3 regions of the Proteiniclasticum sp. C24MP genome follow, and region 3 is predicted to be linked to each of the others. Evidence: predicted binding sites of a transcription regulator. Region 3 holds the regulator's gene; each other region holds the start of a gene.
The links. Region 3 encodes HrcA, which represses chaperone genes, less so after heat shock. Its sites were predicted from a motif close to TGTTAGCACTCNNNNNNNNNGAGTGCTAACA; they were not measured.
Positions count from the first base shown of each region.

Region 1: groES (co-chaperone GroES) is a predicted target of HrcA. The motif match lies at 4,268-4,298, and genes of this name have one in related genera.
Region 2: ACHAL6_RS03670 (Hsp20/alpha crystallin family protein) is a predicted target of HrcA. The motif match lies at 4,136-4,166, and genes of this name have one in related genera.

Region 1 covers NZ_JBINJW010000005.1:33,271-39,207, reverse strand. Annotated here, with positions in the region: gene pdxA (4-hydroxythreonine-4-phosphate dehydrogenase PdxA) at 1-493, opposite strand, end outside; gene ACHAL6_RS05800 (DeoR/GlpR family DNA-binding transcription regulator) at 641-1,408, opposite strand; gene groL (chaperonin GroEL) at 2,327-3,943, opposite strand; gene groES (co-chaperone GroES) at 3,960-4,241, opposite strand; gene ACHAL6_RS05785 (TIGR01906 family membrane protein) at 4,571-5,215, shown strand; gene ACHAL6_RS05780 (HutP family protein) at 5,290-5,703, shown strand.
Region 2 covers NZ_JBINJW010000002.1:113,258-119,194, forward strand. Annotated here, with positions in the region: gene xylB (xylulokinase) at 1-1,154, opposite strand, end outside; gene ACHAL6_RS03660 (glycerol-3-phosphate dehydrogenase) at 1,236-2,273, opposite strand; gene ACHAL6_RS03665 (sugar-binding transcriptional regulator) at 2,601-3,551, shown strand; gene ACHAL6_RS03670 (Hsp20/alpha crystallin family protein) at 3,657-4,103, opposite strand; gene ACHAL6_RS03675 (HAD family hydrolase) at 4,310-4,930, opposite strand; gene ACHAL6_RS03680 (hypothetical protein) at 5,170-5,772, opposite strand; gene ACHAL6_RS03685 (ATP/GTP-binding protein) at 5,781-5,937, opposite strand, start outside.
Region 3 covers NZ_JBINJW010000009.1:23,704-29,640, reverse strand. Annotated here, with positions in the region: gene dnaK (molecular chaperone DnaK) at 1-1,555, opposite strand, end outside; gene grpE (nucleotide exchange factor GrpE) at 1,568-2,227, opposite strand; gene hrcA (heat-inducible transcriptional repressor HrcA) at 2,214-3,266, opposite strand; gene ACHAL6_RS08260 (DUF4236 domain-containing protein) at 3,626-4,699, opposite strand; gene ACHAL6_RS08255 (ribonuclease H-like domain-containing protein) at 4,924-5,697, opposite strand; gene ACHAL6_RS08250 (HAD-IB family hydrolase) at 5,718-5,937, opposite strand, start outside.

The DNA.
Region 1 (5,937 bases), on a different contig from region 3:
TCAGCTTGTGACAGTTGAACATGGTCAGTGCATATTCGGATCCTGTTTCATCCTGGTAGATTTCTGTGTGTCCAGGCTGTTTCACACCAACCAGCTTGATGGCACCCTTATGGATGGGAGCAGTAGATACCGCATCCACTTTCTTCTCTTTTCCGAGTTCAATGGATTTCAGGATGAAATCCATCGCCATCTGCCCTGCCAGAGCCTGTTCCTTCCCCCATTCTATGGATTCGGAATCATAGTTCCCGGTGGTCAGAAGATCGATGGTTCCCTTTTCAAATTTCGCTTCATCCGGATCGCTGATCAGATGGATCTTCGGATGCAACCCTTTGACATCCATCGCACGGCGAAGAATCGTTTCGTCTCCGATGAGAAAAGGCCGCGCAATCTCATGCACTTCCTCGCTGAGCATTGTTTCCAGTACGATTTCAGGTCCGATCCCTGCGGGATCCCCCATGGTTAGTGCTGTAATAGGTCTGTATCTGTTTTCCATAATTCCTCCTAAAAGCTTCAAGCTTATTGATTTATATGTACCATGATACAGACACGTCTTTTGTTTTTCAACATTTATTTTCGTTTTCGTAAAATATTATTACTTTTTATGTTGTTATTTTTTGTTATATATCGTTTTGCAATAATATCAGTAACTAGAAATCGTAAGTACGATCTTTCGACTTTTAGCTTCTTTTCTGTATTCTTCAGAAATACGCTTATCTGTGATGACGCGACTGACTTTTTCTATGGGGCATACTATGGAAAGATACGCTCCTCCGAATTTACTGCTGTCAGCCAGTACAATGACCTCCTTGGCGGCTTCCACAATGGCTTTCTTCACCTGCATCTGTATGGTTCCTATGGAGGTGATGCCCACTTTGAAGCTGATTCCATGAGCACCTATGAACGCCTTATCCACATGATATCCCTCTATGTTGCTCATGGCTGTTTCTCCCATGGTTGCAGCCATCTCAGAAGAAACCTGACCACCGATGAGGAAAAGATTCACGTGCTTTTCATTGAGAAGCTCAGTAGCCACGAGGATGGAGTTTGTCACCACCGTGATCTGCTTCAGTCGATTCTCCCTTATTGGCTTCGTCAGATAAAAACTTGTGGTGGAATCATCTATGATGATGGTATCTCCATCCTGGATCAGCTTATAGGCTTCCCTGCAGATGGCAATCTTTTCCGATTCATTCCGGTGGACTTTCTCCGAATTGAATAGAACCGGATTCTGTTCTGCCCGAATGGCTCCTCCGTGGGTCTTCAGCAGAAGCCCCTGCTCATCAAGAACCTTGATGTCGTTGCGTATGGTGACTTCTGAGCAGCTCAGAAGTTCGCTCAACTCCGTGACCTTCACAAATTCCTTCTGTTCTAGAATCTCGAGTATTTTCTTTCTTCTTGTCTGAAGCATAAGATGCACCTTTCCTTAATTTTCATTTATTTACGATTTCTTTTATTTTACCACCAAAACAGCACTTCTTACCAGTTTTTTTAACTGGCTTCATGATGATGTGCATATACAAAACATGCACATCAGAAAAGCCCGATGCTTACCCACTGACCGGTCCAGACATTCACGCTTACGATGATCATATAGGAACACTTCAAATTCTAACGATGATTTCATATTATATAATCCAATGATGATACTATTTTATGATTATCGCTTTCATTCTTGTAGATAAATAATTATTGATATATACTAAACTTAAGTATTTAACAGATATATCAGATGATCATTCAGTACTGATAGAATTTATGATGGATGTATAGAATCAGGTAGTATGAACAAAAGACGACAATAGGATGTAGCTGTCATACAGAAAATGAGTCAGGCGACGCACAAATCAATCTTATAAGGAGTGATCTAACATCAGCATTTTACTTTCACCTTTTACCATATTGGCATTTGTCATACTATCCAGTATCACAATCAATTCTATTCTGCAAAGCAAGGTACCCAGAAAAACTTATATGCTGATTAATAGCATCGCCATGCTACCAGCGATACCTGCATCTTGGTTGATGACTACATCTCTTTTCTCATCAGCGGATAGATTTTTCCACTTCTATTTGTCTTTGATGTTTACAGTGATTATAATCTTATCACTCCTATTCCGAATAATTCAGTACAAGAAAGATGAATTATAAAGAACTATAGAATTCACTCAGAGATGACGCTTTTAGTGAATACCACCGTATCATTATTTCAGCATAGGTTTCATACGAAAATTAAAACACACTGCGGATAGCTATAATCAGAAAGACCGTAGACACTGAATCAACAGTATCTACGGTCTATTTTTGACTATTGTTTCCTGAATTCCTGCTAGTACATTCCACCCATATCAGGAGCGGGCATTGCAGGTGTATCTTCCTTGATGTCCACTACAGCCGCTTCCGTGGTTAGGAAGGTCGCTGCAACAGATGCCGCATTCTGAAGTGCGGACCTTGTCACCTTGGTAGGATCTACGATTCCGGCTTTGACCATATCCACCAGTTCCTGGGAAATGATATTGAATCCGATTCCCTTTTCACTGCTTTTGACCTTTTCAATGACAACGGATCCTTCTACACCACCGTTCTTGGCAATCTGTCTAAGAGGCTCTTCCAGCGCACGCTTCACGATGTTGATTCCGACCTGTATATCTGAATCTTCACTGGTAAGGTCAGCTAAGCCGTTCATGACATTGATGTAGGCTGTTCCACCACCAGGAACGATACCTTCCTCCACTGCAGCCTTGGTTGCTGCCAGTGCATCTTCCATTCTCAGTTTCTTTTCCTTCAGTTCTGTTTCTGAAGCTGCACCAACCTTGATGACTGCAACGCCACCGGCCAGTTTCGCCAGTCTTTCCATGAGCTTTTCCTTGTCGAACTCAGATGTGGTTTCTTCAATCTGACTCTTCAGCACATTGACTCTGTTTTCAATGTCTTCCTTATGTCCTCTTCCGCTGATCACAACCGTTTCGTCCTTATTGACTCTGACTGTGTCTGCGCTTCCAAGCATATCAAGGGTAGCATCCTTCAGTTCTCTGCCCAGTTCTTCTGAAATCACCTGTCCACCGGTTAGGATGGCGATGTCCTGAAGCATTTCCTTTCTTCTGTCTCCGAAACCTGGTGCCTTTACCGCCACGCAGGTGAAGGTACCTCTCAGTTTGTTGACCACCAGTGTAGCCACAGCTTCACTTTCGATGTCGTCCGCAATCAGAAGAAGCTTTTTGCCGGTCTGTACGATCTGTTCCAGAATCGGAAGGATTTCCTGTATGGTTGAAATCTTCTTGTCTGTAATAAGGATGTATGGGTCATCAAGAACCGCTTCCATCTTCTCTGTATTGGTTGCCATATAGGCGGAAACATATCCTCTGTCAAACTGCATCCCTTCCACGACTTCAAGCTCTGTACCGAAGCTCTTGGATTCCTCTACAGTGATGACGCCTTCTGTGCCCACTTTCTCCATGGCATCGGAAATCAGCTGTCCTACTTCCTCGTCTCCTGCTGAAACCGCAGCAACCTTGGCGATGTCATCTTTTCCTCTGATGGAGATGCTCTGTTCCTTGATCGCTTCCACAGCCTTGTCTACAGCCATCTTGATTCCCTGTCTGATGAACATGGGATTGGCTCCCGCTGTGACATTCTTAAGCCCTTCCTTGATCATTGCCTGCGCAAGTACGGTAGCTGTGGTTGTTCCGTCACCAGCCACATCATTGGTTCTTGTGGCAACTTCTTTGACCAGCTGGGCGCCCATGTTCTCGTAGGCATCTTCCAGTTCGATTTCTCTTGCGATGGTCACACCATCATTAGTGATCAGTGGTGCGCCGAATTTCTTCTCCAGAACCACATTTCTTCCTTTGGGTCCTAAGGTCACCTTGACGGTATCCGCCAGGATGTCCACACCCTTCTGCATCGCTCTTCTTGCTTCTTCACCATATATGATTGTCTTAGCCATAATCTCTCTACTCCTCCTACTCTACAATTGCAAGGATGTCACTCTGTCTGACGACGATGACCTCTTCACCTTCATGCTTCACTTCTGTACCCGCATACTTGGAAAAGAGCACCTTGTCTCCCACTTTGACTTCCATCTCCACTTTATTGCCTTCCACAAATCCTCCCGGACCTACGGCAATGACTTCCGCTTCCTGTGGCTTTTCTTTGCTGGATCCTGTTAAAACGATTCCTGATTTTGTTGTTTCTTCTGCTTCAAGTCTCTTCAGCACGACTCTGTCCCCTAAAGGTCTGATCATTTGACATTCCTCCTAAAAGTTCGTTTTATTAGCACTCTCAACTGTCGAGTGCTAACACCTATTTCCTATTATAATTTATTTGATTCTTATTTCAAATATTATTTTACGGCCAATCTCTTAAATATGCCATAAAATCTTTTATTTCAGGCATTTAGCTGTGATTCTCTGAAAAAATCGCCCGTTCTCTTTCTCTTTTACCGTCTTATAAATCCCCTGAAATCATGATATCATTATTCAGAGGCTTAGACCAGTTTAGCCCATATTCTATAGTATGAAAGAGGTGAATCATACGGAAGAGTAGACAAGCATCATTCTTCTGTAGAACGATCATGCACAAAGCGAAAGAAATCCTATATGCCATAATCAATGCACTTATGATCATTTCCGGTTCTGTTCTTCTGGGACTGAACCTTCGATTTCTCTACTATTATAACATTCCAAGGATTCAGGCCATGAACCCGGAGTACTCCGGAAGGCTCATCAAGAATAATTATGATATCCTCATCGATTATCTCAATCCCTTCTACAGAGGAGATCTTTCCCTGGATGGACTTACCATGTCCAGTCAGGGTGAATTTCATTTCTATGAGGTGAAGGTCATCTTCGATCTTATCTTCATCCTTTTTGCGGTCACTCTTCTTCTTTCTCTCCTGATCTTCATCCAGAAAAGAAAGAAACGTGACTACCGGTACATGAAATACACCGCACTGCTTACATTCCTCATTCCGGTCATTTTAGGCATTCCTTTTGTCCTGGACTTTTCGAAGTCCTTTGTGGTCTTCCACGAGATCGCCTTCAGCAATGATTACTGGATCTTCGACCCACGGATCGATCCGGTCATCAGGATTCTCCCAGAATGGTTCTTTATGTATGCGGCGTTTCTCATCCTCATCCTCATGGCGATCACGGCCTTCCTGTTCTTCCTGGCTGGGAAATATGGAACAGGAAAACCTGAAAATGATGCAAAAGCATAACCATAAGAGAGAATCGTGCAAAGTAGAGGAAAATCTCTGATATAATGAAAGAAACGGTTTAAAGAGGTGCAGATATGATTTTGAGTCTGGATATACCAAAGGAAGCGGTCAGGCTTGCTTTGACGACAAGAGAAGAAGAAAAGGAACTCATCGTGAAAATACAGTCCATGGGCGGCCAGGCAGCCGCTGTTGATATAGGAGGCAATGTCTCCACAAGCATCGCCAAGATTCTGGAACGCGCCCTGGTGGCGTCCAAAAGAGCAGGTCTCATCCCTGAGGAATACGCAGCCGAAGGCGCCGTCATGGGCGCAGCAAGAGATGCCCTCATGCAGATTCTGGAAAGATCCAACAATCTCAATGTAGGCGGCAAGATCGGTCTTGTGCGTATGGGTGATGATATCGCCGTATGCATCTATGTGAGCATCGGTCTTCTTCACCTGAATGAATTCGCCATCGGCATCGGACATCGTACCCTCTCCCCAAGATAAGAGAATACAGTTCCATCACCAGGTATCGGTTTTCCGGTACCTGTTTCTTTTTTAACCAAATTTCAGAATATTGAGATGTAGTTGTTTACATTCTCCCCCTCTGTGCCAATCAGACAATTTACCAGCATTTTCATTTCCAAAGTATCAAGAAAACTCTTCTAAATTTAACACTATTCTCTAATTTTCATAAAAACAACCCTTGCAAAGGGACTTCCTCCTCTTTATAATTAGGTA
Region 2 (5,937 bases), on a different contig from region 3:
ATGTCTCTTAAAGCATAGGTCACGCCTTCCATCACCGCACGGGTCATGTCCGCTCTGGTATGAATTCCTGCCAGTCCCACGAAGGAGCCTCTGCAGGTCAGATTGAAGTGCGGTGACTGCTCTCCGTTGAGATAAGGAAGATAAACCAGTCTGTTTGCTCCGATTTTAGAGGACCTGGCATCTTCATTGATCTTCTCGTATTCCGTATCTTCCGGATAGAAATTGTTTCTCCACCATTTCAGGGAGGCTCCGGCTGAGTTCACGCTGCCCATGTAGTGCCATGCACCTGGTATGGGCATGCAGAAGGTGTATACGGATTTATGAGGATCCAGCAGCGGTTTCTCTGAATAGGCGAATACGGTTCCTGATGTGCCGATGGTGGTCATGGCACGTCCAGGAGATACGATTCCTGTTCCGACTCCCGCAGCCGCGTTGTCGCTGGCTCCGCCCACTACTGCACAGTCCGTGGTCAGTCCTGTGGCTTCCGCCACTTCTGGAAGAAGATATCCTGTGATCTCATGGGACTCGTAGACTTTCCCGAGCATTTCCTCGGTGAGCTCCATCTTCTCCAGAATCTCCGTCGCCCATTTTCTGTTTGGTATATCGAGAAGCTGCATGGCGGAGGCATCTGATACTTCCGTTGCATATTCTCCTGTCAGGCGATATCTCAGATAATCCTTCGGCAGATGGATGTGTGCCACCTTTTCGTAGAGTTCAGGCTCATTGTCCTTCACCCACTGGATCTTCGCTGCTGTAAGGCCAGGTCTTGCTGGTGTGAGTGAATACTTCATGAAGAGATCATCCCCTACGATCTCTCGCACATGTTCACAGGATTCCGAAGTTCTGCCATCGTTCCATAGAATGGCACGTCTTAGGACCTTTCCATCCTTGTCCATCATCACCGCACCCATCATCTGTCCGGATATGCCCAGTCCCTTGACGGATTCGCTTGGTACCCCACTGTCTCTGATGACGTTTCTGATGGTTTCTATGGACACCATGTACCAGTCTTCCGGATCCTGCTCGGACCAGCCGTTATGGGGCTGATACAGCGGATATTCTTTTTCTGATACCGCCACTTCCTTTCCGTTCACATCAAACAGCACCGTCTTAAGGCTTCCTGTCCCCAAATCCAAACCTAAATAATACTCCATTTTGATAAGCTCCTTTTCATTTATATTCTTTATTTTTTCATTGTCTATGCCTTCTGTTTTACAGTTTCAGTTTGTCCTTTTCTACATTTCCCTCTGGAAAGCCTTCCAGGGAATGTTCAGCTTAGCCCCTTCATTAAGCAGACTGTCCACATGCATGAGGAGTGGAAAGTCCTTGATGTCGAGTTTTCCTCTTTCCGCCATGGCCTTTACGGCTCTTGCGGTTCTTGTGGCAATGACCACCGCTTCCAGGGTTTCCCCTTTCAGTGCTTCTGTGGCTTCCTCTATGGTGTATCCTTTTCCAAGAAGAAGACCTACGGTTCTGCTTCTTCCTGCAGCCACCGTCACATTGAGGTCTCCTGCCGCAAACATGATGTTCTTTGTGCCTCCCCCGATGATTTCAAGAAGATGATACATCTCCTTTACGCTCTGCTGAAAAAGTGCGGACTGGGAATTGTTGTGACTTACGCCATCATCACCAAGTTTTTCCGCAATGCCTATGGCAAGTGCTGTACCCAGTGCATATCCGTTTTTCAGCGCCACTGCCGATTCCAGGCCCACCACATCTTCTGTGAGACTGATGAAATAGTAGTCTGTTTCAAAGTAGCTTCTGATCCTTCTCAGCTCTTGCATGTCTCTTCCGCAGAATCCCACAAAGGACTGATCGTGATCGGCCAGGTCTCTTGCGGTGCAGGGACCGCCTATGGCATAGATCTTCAGCTTGCTTTCTTCGGCAAGTTTTTTCTCCCAGTACTCCGGATAGGTTGTCAGCGTACCATCTTCTCCATCCAGCATACCCTTGGTCACGGAGAGCAGTGGAATGCTCTCTGGCAGAATGGGCAGCATATTGTCTGCAAACCAGTCCACACCGAAACTGGATACCCCGCAGACCGCAAGGTCCGCATCCTTCAGCGCCTCTTCCACCTCTGTGATCTTGTAGTATTTTATTCCGCTGTGAAGTGTTCTTCTCAGATTCTCGTGATAATCATCTTTTCGAAGTCTGTCTATGATGGCATCATCCAGGGGACTGCCCACAAGTCTCACTTCATGTCCGTTCTCATATAGTGGAAAGGTGAGTGCAGAAGCCATCTGCCCTGAACCGATCAAAGTAACAATACTCATTTCTCTACCTCCGTTTCCGTTTATGGTACCATCTTACGACTGGCTTTGGGAAAAGTAAATACTACTTTGGGAAATTTCCCATATTTAAAATTAAACGGTATCATTTTTATGAAATTGTTTTCAGGGTGGTTGGGAAAAGTTGCAACATTTCGGATTTCTCATAAGAATCCTCCTGTTCTTCTCTTTTCCTCTTCTTCTGGAGCATCTTACGGATATCACCTTTCTTGACAAGCATCCTTCTTACCCAGTATCTTTAATATAAAGAAAGTATAGAATTCATGAAGGACTGGCAGATTTCTGCTGATTCATGAGAATGGGAGATACGTAATGGATGCAAAGAAACTCAGTCAGATTCTGAGAATATCGAAAATGTATTATGAACTGAATATGAGTCAGGTCCAGATTGGTGAAAAGGAAGGAATCAGTAAATCCAATGTGAGCAGACTCCTGAAGAGTGCCATGGATATGGGGCTCATCGAGGTGCGCGTCAAGGAATCGGTGCTGTCCTACAGCGATCTGGAGAAGGAACTGCTGGAACGGTTCCCCCTTAGGCGCGCCGTCATTGTTCCCGATCTTGTGGGAAACAGACAGGTACTGCTGCAGGATGTCTGCGGCGCCTTGGCTGAGGATCTTCCACGATTCATTAAAAACGACAGCATCCTTGGCGTCCACTGGGGAAACACCCTGGCGGTGCTTGCCAAGCAGCTACCAGCCATCAAAAGACAGGGCGTTTCCGTGATTCAGCTCAGCGGCGGTTTTTCAAGAGCCGTCTATGAGTCCGGAGCCCTTGATATTCTCAAGAGCTTCGTGGACAGCGTCAATGGAAGCGGCTATCAGATTCCCGCTCCTGCCATGGTGGATCAGGCCTTCATCGCTGACGCCATCAAGCAGGATCATCAGATCGATCAGATTCTTGCCATGGCCAAGAAATGTGACACCGCCGTCTTTTCCGTGGGTAATCTGGAAAGACCTTCCGTACTCTACGAGATGGGCGTCATCAATGAAGAGAGCTACAGCGTAATCAAAGAGAAAGGCGGCATCGGAGACTGCTGTTCCCACTTCCTGAATGATGAAGGTGAGCTTCTGGATCCGGAAATGGACAAGAGAGTCATTGCAGCGCCCCTTTCAGTGATCCGGAAAATCCCAAACAAGCTCCTGGTGGCTGTGGGGAAGGAAAAGGCCATGATCATCAAAGCGGTGCTGAAGGGAAACCTAGTAGACAGTCTTTACATCGATGCGCCTACAGCAGAAGAGATTATAAGACTTACCCCCATGTAACCCACAGGAAGAATGAAATAGAGATCGTGCTTAAAGCATAGGCTTCATAAAAAACCTCACCGGCATCCTGGGCTATGGATGCCGGTGAGGTTTAACTTATGTTCTCTATTCGATTTCAATCTTCTTTGAGGTATCGACATGTTCTGTCTTGGGAATATGGATCTTCAGAACACCGTCTTCCAGTTTTGCACTGATGCCTTCACTGTCTGCTTCCTGCAGGAAGATGTTTCTTTCCATGGAGCAGTATCTTCTTTCCTTGTGGATGTAGTTTTTCTCTTTCTCTTCTTTCTTTTCGTCTCTCTGAACGCCAATGCGTAATCTTCCGTCTTCCAGAGACAGACTGATTTCTTCCTTCTTTACGCCTGGCAGTTCAGCCTGAACGATATACTCTTTGTCCTCTTCCTGAACATCCACCTTGAAGGTATCTGACTGAAGGCTTCTTCTTGTAGGCCATGCATCCGCAAAAAAGTCATCTAGCATGCTGTGGAAGTCATCAAACCCAATGTTCATCAGATCATTTTTCTTTCTGTTGAATGGTACTAAACCTGCCATTTCCAACAACTCCTTTACTGATATTTTACTATCGTTAGCACTCTCGCCCACCGAGTGCTAACTTACAATTATGTTATAACATATGACTTTCTGTTTTTCAAAACTGAAAAATCGAGAAAATCAGAAAAAGCTTCAGTCAAGTTGTGTAAAATGAAAACAATCCGATTTATTCACTGAAATTCACCAAATCCAGATATTTTTCGACTTTATCTGGCCTCTTCCGCCAGTTTAAGATAAAGCTCCATGAGCTGATTACTATGTATATAGTGTACACCATTGATTCCTAATTCTTCTGCAGTCTTAATGTTTACCAGCGTATCATCGATGAAGATGCACTCCTCTGCCTTCAGCTGGTACTTCTTCAGAAGAATCTCATAGATTCTCTTTCCTGGCTTCACTTCTCGGACATCATAGGAAATCACTTTTCCATCAAAGAGTTCGAATACAGGGAAAGTGCTTTCAGTATAGAAAAACCCTCTTTCCGGATAATTGGATAGCGCATAGATTTTATATCCCATCTTCTTGAACTTCTTCAGAAAATAAACCGAGGAGCTGATCTCATCAATGAGAAAAGTCTCCCAGGTGCGCATGATCTTCTCCACCGCATCTTTGTGCTCTGGTATTCGTTCTTCGATCCGAGCTATGGCTTCCTCTGTTGTAAGCAGTCCCTGGTCCAGGAGTTTCCACTCCTCACCGGAAAAGATATTCAGATGAAGAAGCTTTATGGTTTCAAAATCTTCTCCATAGGTCCTGATGAGATAGTCCAGAGGGTCAAATCTCACCAGCACATTTCCGATATCAAATATGATATTCCTGATTTTTTTCATACTATTCACTCCATTTCTCTAATTGATCTTTTGAAAGTGCGCCCATACTTATACTAATAATTCTGCCTAATAATAAAAAGATAGCATAGTTCAACATATACTATCCTTTTGAAATCAATAGTTTCTATTACCTTCAATAAGTGTAAATAAACACTTACTCATCCAGAAGCTTAATTAAATAGTATATTATTACCGCTGCTATCACCTTAGTCCAATTATTAAGAATGTCAATTTATGAATCAATGTGCAATTTCTAAACAGAACTTTATGAATTCTTCCAGATTTGTATCAGGATTATCTGAAAGCAATTCCATCAAATCTGCTAATTGAACTCTGTCGGATGTTGCATATTTATCAGACACCGGAAAAATATCTACGTATTCTTCTTTTCTTCTGTTTCCTTTTTTTCTAAATGGTATTTTCGCTTTTACTAGAACTTCTTCCAAATCCGGAGTATTCCATATCGGTACTATGTATCTATAAGCCCAATGTTTTATGAACATATCCTTATTTTTGAAATTCTCTAGTTCTACATCATTGCAGTCATCTGTATCCATAATTATAAATATCTTGAACTTTTTCTCATGAATTCCAGATTTTTTCCTTCCAGTTTCCGAGAAAGCGTCTGAGAAATGAGCGCGAAATTTACTCAATGTTTCAAACTTTGTATTATTCAGCGTTCTCATAATACTGGTAATCTGGATTGACTTCTCCCCATTCTTATCACCATAAATCTCCAGTTTCAATCTCAAATTGGATTTAATATAGTCACACATCTGTTTCTCAGATTTGCCATGTACAATCACAACTGCTTTTAAAAAAGATTTATCAAATTTCCTCATAAATACCCCTATTCCAGTATTTCAATAAGTTCTTCAAAATCAATATCCTGCGGAATAGGAACACCACCATACATACCTTTCAAGTATCTGTTTCTATAATTCAGGTTAGGATGTGCTCTATTTTCAAAATTCGTGATCGGTACCAGTAATTTATTAGCTTCGCTA
Region 3 (5,937 bases):
CTGTCTGATAGATGGCCTGGTCCGCATTGTTCTTGGTCTCTACTTCTTCTTTCTTCTTCTTGTCTTCTTCAGCGAATCTTTCCGCTTCTTTTACTGCCTTATCGATTTCATCATCGGACAGGTTTGTAGAAGCTGTGATGGTGATGTTCGCTTCCTTGTTTGTCGCCTTGTCCACTGCAGTGACCTTTACGATACCATTGGCATCGATATCGAAGGTGACTTCAATCTGAGGTACGCCTCTTCTTGCAGCTGCGATTCCTGATAGTGTGAATCTTCCAAGGGTCTTGTTATCCGCTGCCATCTGTCTTTCACCCTGTACAACATGAACTTCTACAGATGTCTGTCCATCTGCTGCAGTTGTGAAGATCTGGCTCTTCTTTGTTGGGATGGTTGTATTTCTTTCAATGATCGGAGTAGATACTCCACCATAGGTTTCCAGTCCAAGGGTAAGTGGTGTTACGTCAAGCAGAAGAATATCCTTCACTTCACCTGTCAGTACACCAGCCTGAATTGCTGCACCCAGTGCAACCACTTCATCGGCATTGACACCCTTGGAAGGTTCCTTTCCTGTGAAGTCCTTGATGGCATCAATGACAGCTGGAATTCTTGTGGAACCACCTACAAGGATCACCTTGTCGATGTCATTCATGGTCAGACCTGCATCACTGAGTGATTTCTTCATTGGCTCGATGGTCGCCTTCACAAGGTCTCCTGTAAGCTCATTGAATTTTGCTCTTGTAAGGGTCATGTCAATATGCTTTGGACCTGTAGCATCTGCTGTGATGAATGGCAGGTTGATGGTTGTGGATGTGGAGGAAGATAGCTCCACCTTCGCCTTTTCAGCTGCTTCCTTCAGTCTCTGAAGTGCCATCTTGTCTGATCTCAGATCAATACCGTTGTTCTTCTTGAACTCGTCAGCAATGTAGTTCATGACTCTGTCGTCAAAGTCATCTCCACCAAGCTTTGTATTACCGTTTGTGGAAAGCACTTCAAATACGCCATCTCCTAGATCGAGAATGGAAACGTCGAAAGTACCGCCACCTAAGTCGAATACAAGGATCTTATGTGCTTCGTCACCCTTGTCCAGTCCATAGGCAAGGGAGGCTGCTGTTGGTTCATTGATGATTCTCAGCACTTCAAGTCCTGCAATCTTACCTGCATCCTTGGTTGCCTGTCTCTGGGAGTCATTGAAGTACGCTGGAACTGTGATGACAGCCTGTGTCACCTTTTCTCCAAGGTAGGATTCAGCATCCGCTTTAAGCTTCCCAAGCACCATAGCTGATATTTCCTGAGGTGTATACTCTTTTCCTTCAATGCTGAATTTCTTGTCTGTACCCATATATCTCTTTGCAGAAGCGATGGTTTTGTCGGGATTTGTGATGGCCTGTCTCTTGGCTACCTGTCCGACCAGTCTTTCTCCATTGGCCTGGAAGGAAACCACAGATGGTGTTGTTCTTCCACCTTCAGAGCTTGTGATGATGACCGGGTCTCCACCTTCCATAACTGCGACTACTGAGTTTGTTGTTCCTAAATCAATACCTATTACTTTTGACATTTATTCTTCCTCCTAATTTGCGACTTTTACTACGCTATATCTTATTATTTTTTCATCTCTCTGATATCCCTTGAGAAACACCTGAACGATTTCCTTTTCTCCCAGAGATGGGTCATCCACATGCATGACCGCCTCGTGGAAGTTCGGATCAAAAAGGGCTTCTGTATCTATTTCAGACACTTTCAGCTTCTTCAAGGAATCCTTGAACTGGGTCAGCGTCATGTCTACACCCTTTCTCAGGGAATCCACATCACCTGACTCCACCTTCAGTGAAGCTTCCAGATTATCCAGTACAGGTAGCAGCTCCTTCACCACTTCAGCAATACTGTCTGTATAGATGCCGTCCTTTTCCTTCTGGGTTCTTTTTCTGTAGTTTTCATATTCGGCATTCAGTCTTGTAAGTCTGTCTTTCAGAGCCTGATTTTCATTTTCCAGCTTCCTGATCCCTTCGAGCATTTCTTTCTTCTTCCTGAATAGTTCTTTCATATCAATCGTACTTTCTACCTGCTCTTCCGTTTTTTCTTCTGCTGTCACTTCCTGTTCAGATGTTTCCACATCTTCAGATTCTTCTACAAAAACCTCATCCTTCATATCTGTCACTTCCTGAGCTGAGTCCTGTCGCTTCTCTTCCTTCGCGACATCCTGGAGATCTTTGTTCTTATCCTCCGTCATTTACATCCTCCTCATTGAGCCTTTTACCAAGCTCTTTCTTTACATTATTTATGATTGACACTACCTTGGAATAATCCAGTCTCTTCGGTCCGATGAGATTGATTGTTCCTACATTTTCATCGTTGATCTTGTAACTGGTAGTGATGATCGTGAAATCTTTCGCTTCCGGCAGACTCAGTTCTTCTCCCAGTGTGATGAGCATATCTTCATTGGCATCATCCACATCGTGGAACAGAAGATCCGGCTGTTCCAGCAGCCCCAGAAAATCCTTCATTTTGTTCACATCGGAAAACTCAGGATAGTTCAGGATCTTGGATGTGCCGTCTACAAAGTATCTGTTCTCCTGGGCTTCTTCATTAAGACTTTCATATACTGCTGAAAGAATGGAAAGAAACAGTTCATCATACCCTTCCAGGTCATTCTTAAGGCTGTTGACGATATGAAGATTGATGTCTTCAATGTTCATGTCTTTCAGCTTCAGATTGAGAAGATTACAGATGTTCATCAGCACTTCCGGTTCCGGTGAATGGTTCAGTCTGATCAGTTTATGCGTAATGGCTCCATGGTCTACCATAATCACTGCAAGGATGGTATTTTTCTCCATGCTGATCAGCTGGATGTTCTTCACATGGGCTTTCGATATACTGGGCTTCTTGGCCACAACAGCCAGATTCGTCAGTTCCGACAGCATCATGGCTGTCTGCTTCATGATCTTATCGATCTCGAAAGCGGCCATGGTGATGATCTTTTCTTCGATAAACGAAACTTCTTCCGGACTTAGAGATTCCAGTGTCATCAGTTTATCTATATACATTCTGTATCCTTTTGCCGATGGTATTCTTCCGGAAGATGAATGAAGCTGATCGAGATACCCCAGTTCTTCCAGGTCAGACATCTCATTTCTGATGGTGGCAGAACTGATACCAAGCTGGTATTTCTTTTCTAAAGTTCTCGAGCCCACAGGTTCACCAGTCATGATATAGTCTGTGACGATCGCCTTCAATATTTCCAGTTTTCTGCTGTCCATCTGATTTGACATCTTTCTCACCCCTTTACTAGCACTCGCACTCAATGAGTGCTAACAGCTACGATAATAAAATAACATCTCAGATGTTATTTGTAAATACCCCTGAATAGTTGAAATCAGGGATTCGATATTATTTTTCCGCTTTAAATGAATATATTGGCCTTTTGCTTCAAAATGTTCGCTTTTTCTCCCGTTATCAACAGGATATTCTGAAAACCGCTGCATTTCAGGAACAATCAGATTGTACCAAATGAATATTAAAACAAAGTTAAATACTATCCAGCTCCTTTATTCTCTGCCCAATCTAGTCCTGAAGCTGTTTCCCCCATGAAGTCGGACTGAAAAAAGCTCCATATTCTGGAGCTTTTCTGTCATATTTTCAGTTCATCGACCTCTTTGAAGCCTCTGGTTTTCACAAATTCCACTTCATGTCTGAAATTGGTCAGAGCATCAAATGGATTCACTTTCTCAAGATTCAGCTTTCTGAATGTATTCCTGTCAATGAGTATGGATAGAATTCTCTTGCTTTCGTCGACGCCACTGTACTTGTTTTTTTCCGTTTCCCACACATTGACCAGCACATCTTCCACTGGCAGTATATTGAGCAGATTACGCGCTGTTCGAAATACTAGCCCTGATACGAACTGATTGGCGATGTCGTAATAGTCCGTTTTCGTGTATTTTTTGATGGATAGCTTCCCGGTGGGCGTCAGGGCTTTATACTCCTCTGGGATGAAATCATCAATACTGAGTGTCATATCCACCTTCAGAGAGTCATGGTCCGTGTAGCTGAAGTCCATGTTCCTGACATAATGACCAAGCTCCTCACTTAATTTCAGGTCTTCCAGTACCTCCAGATAACTTTCCTTGTCATCATGCAGCATCTTATCTGCAATGATTCTGTTGTTCTGCCAGGCAGTATAGAGTTCCTCATCCATTTTTCTGGCTTCCTCAAGCACTTCCTTTGATTTGTCTTCGAAATCGCCTTTCTTGAAGACTCTTGCAAATAACCCCGGTCTGTTCTCTTCAACCAGCTTCATGGCTTCTTCTGTATGAGGACCCGTTTTTCCTTTCTCGAAAGGCTCTGCTTCCACCTTGACCTCTTCCCAGTCGATTCCACTGGGATAATCCTCATAGTGATGAAGGGTCGTGATCAGTGCGATATCTTCACGGTACGCATTGACCTCTGCTTCCGGATCAGAAAACCCGGATTCCTTTCTGAACACTTCCCTGTTGCCGAACTTCTTCAGTATGGACTTCGCACTAAGTGTCTTACTGTAGGAAAGGCCTGTTCCCGGAAGACTGAAGGTTGTTCTGGAGCTTCCTCTGGTACTGAAACTCTGTCTGAATCCCTTTGCACCGAAGGAAATACTGGCTCCTGATTTCCCGATATTCAGGCTGAAGAGTTTTCCTAGTCTTATTCTTTTTCTGAAATTAAATCCCATTTTGCTTCACCTATGGATCATCCATCCATTTATCCTTCCAATTCCTTGCTTCTGACTACGTATAACGATCATCAGTTCTTCCTCTTATCTTCAATTCTATCGAATGTTCCGTAAATTATCAATGCTTCCATGGTGGTTCTGCAATTATTGCGGCACATTATAAAACCTGCATGATTTCATGCAGGTTTTATAATGCCTTCCTTTTTCAGAAACGGCATTCATGTTCATCCCATTTCATTGGCCATGTCATCCATCGGTAAGGAAATCTCTTTCTCTTTTTCTTCCTCAAGCAGCCTTTTCATTTCCAGCTTCCTGAGTTTTTCTTCCAGAAGCTTTTCTTCCAGTGTGAGCACATCCTCAAGTGTGACTTCTTCCCATCGATTCATGATGTTGAAGAGATTCACCACATCCTGCTCATTGTATTTCATGATTTTCACGATTTTCTCTTCCGGCATTCTGTGTATGTATCCATGATCCTTTATGATTTTCGAAAATGTTTTTGCCAGGGTCATTCCTGAAATGAGCTCGCCGTCTCTTTCAATCTGATGAAGTCTTTCCAGATTCTTGAGTCCGATGTTCTTCTTGTACTTCGCTTCATACTCCTTCTGAATATCCACAAGCTCAAATTCTTCCGCAAAATCATACTCAATTTCATATTTTCTGAACAGATGATTGATCACCAGAAAATCATTGTTTCCTGAGAACGTCACAAGATACTTTTTCCCATCTGTCTTCATGGCTTCGAAGTAATCTTTGGTCATCTTCAGAATCGCTCTGGCATCCTTCTTGTTTTCGATCATATACTGTGTCGTCACTATGGCCTGCTTCTCTTCCTGATAGACTGCTGCACCGAAAACACCAATGGCTATGGGCTCTTTGTAGAGATAATGTTCTAAATCAAAGAAGATCGAATCCTTAATGATCTCTTCGCCACGATATTTCAATGTGCAGTCAGAAGAGTTGACGGCAACAGGAATTCTTTCCTTTTGCACCAGCATTCTTCATCCCTCTTTTCTTTCTACTCTATATCCAGATCCTCTATCTTCACATGATAGATGATATCTTTTCTTTCCACTGCAACTTCCGCTTTCTTTCTCACTTCCGGATCCTGAAGCACCAGATTCACCAGCTCTCGTGTAGGGTTCACCAGCACTGGATGTCCAACCAGTTTGAACATGGTGAAATCCCCCGCTGTATCCCCATAGGCATAAGAAGCTTCCAGATCGATGTCATACAGA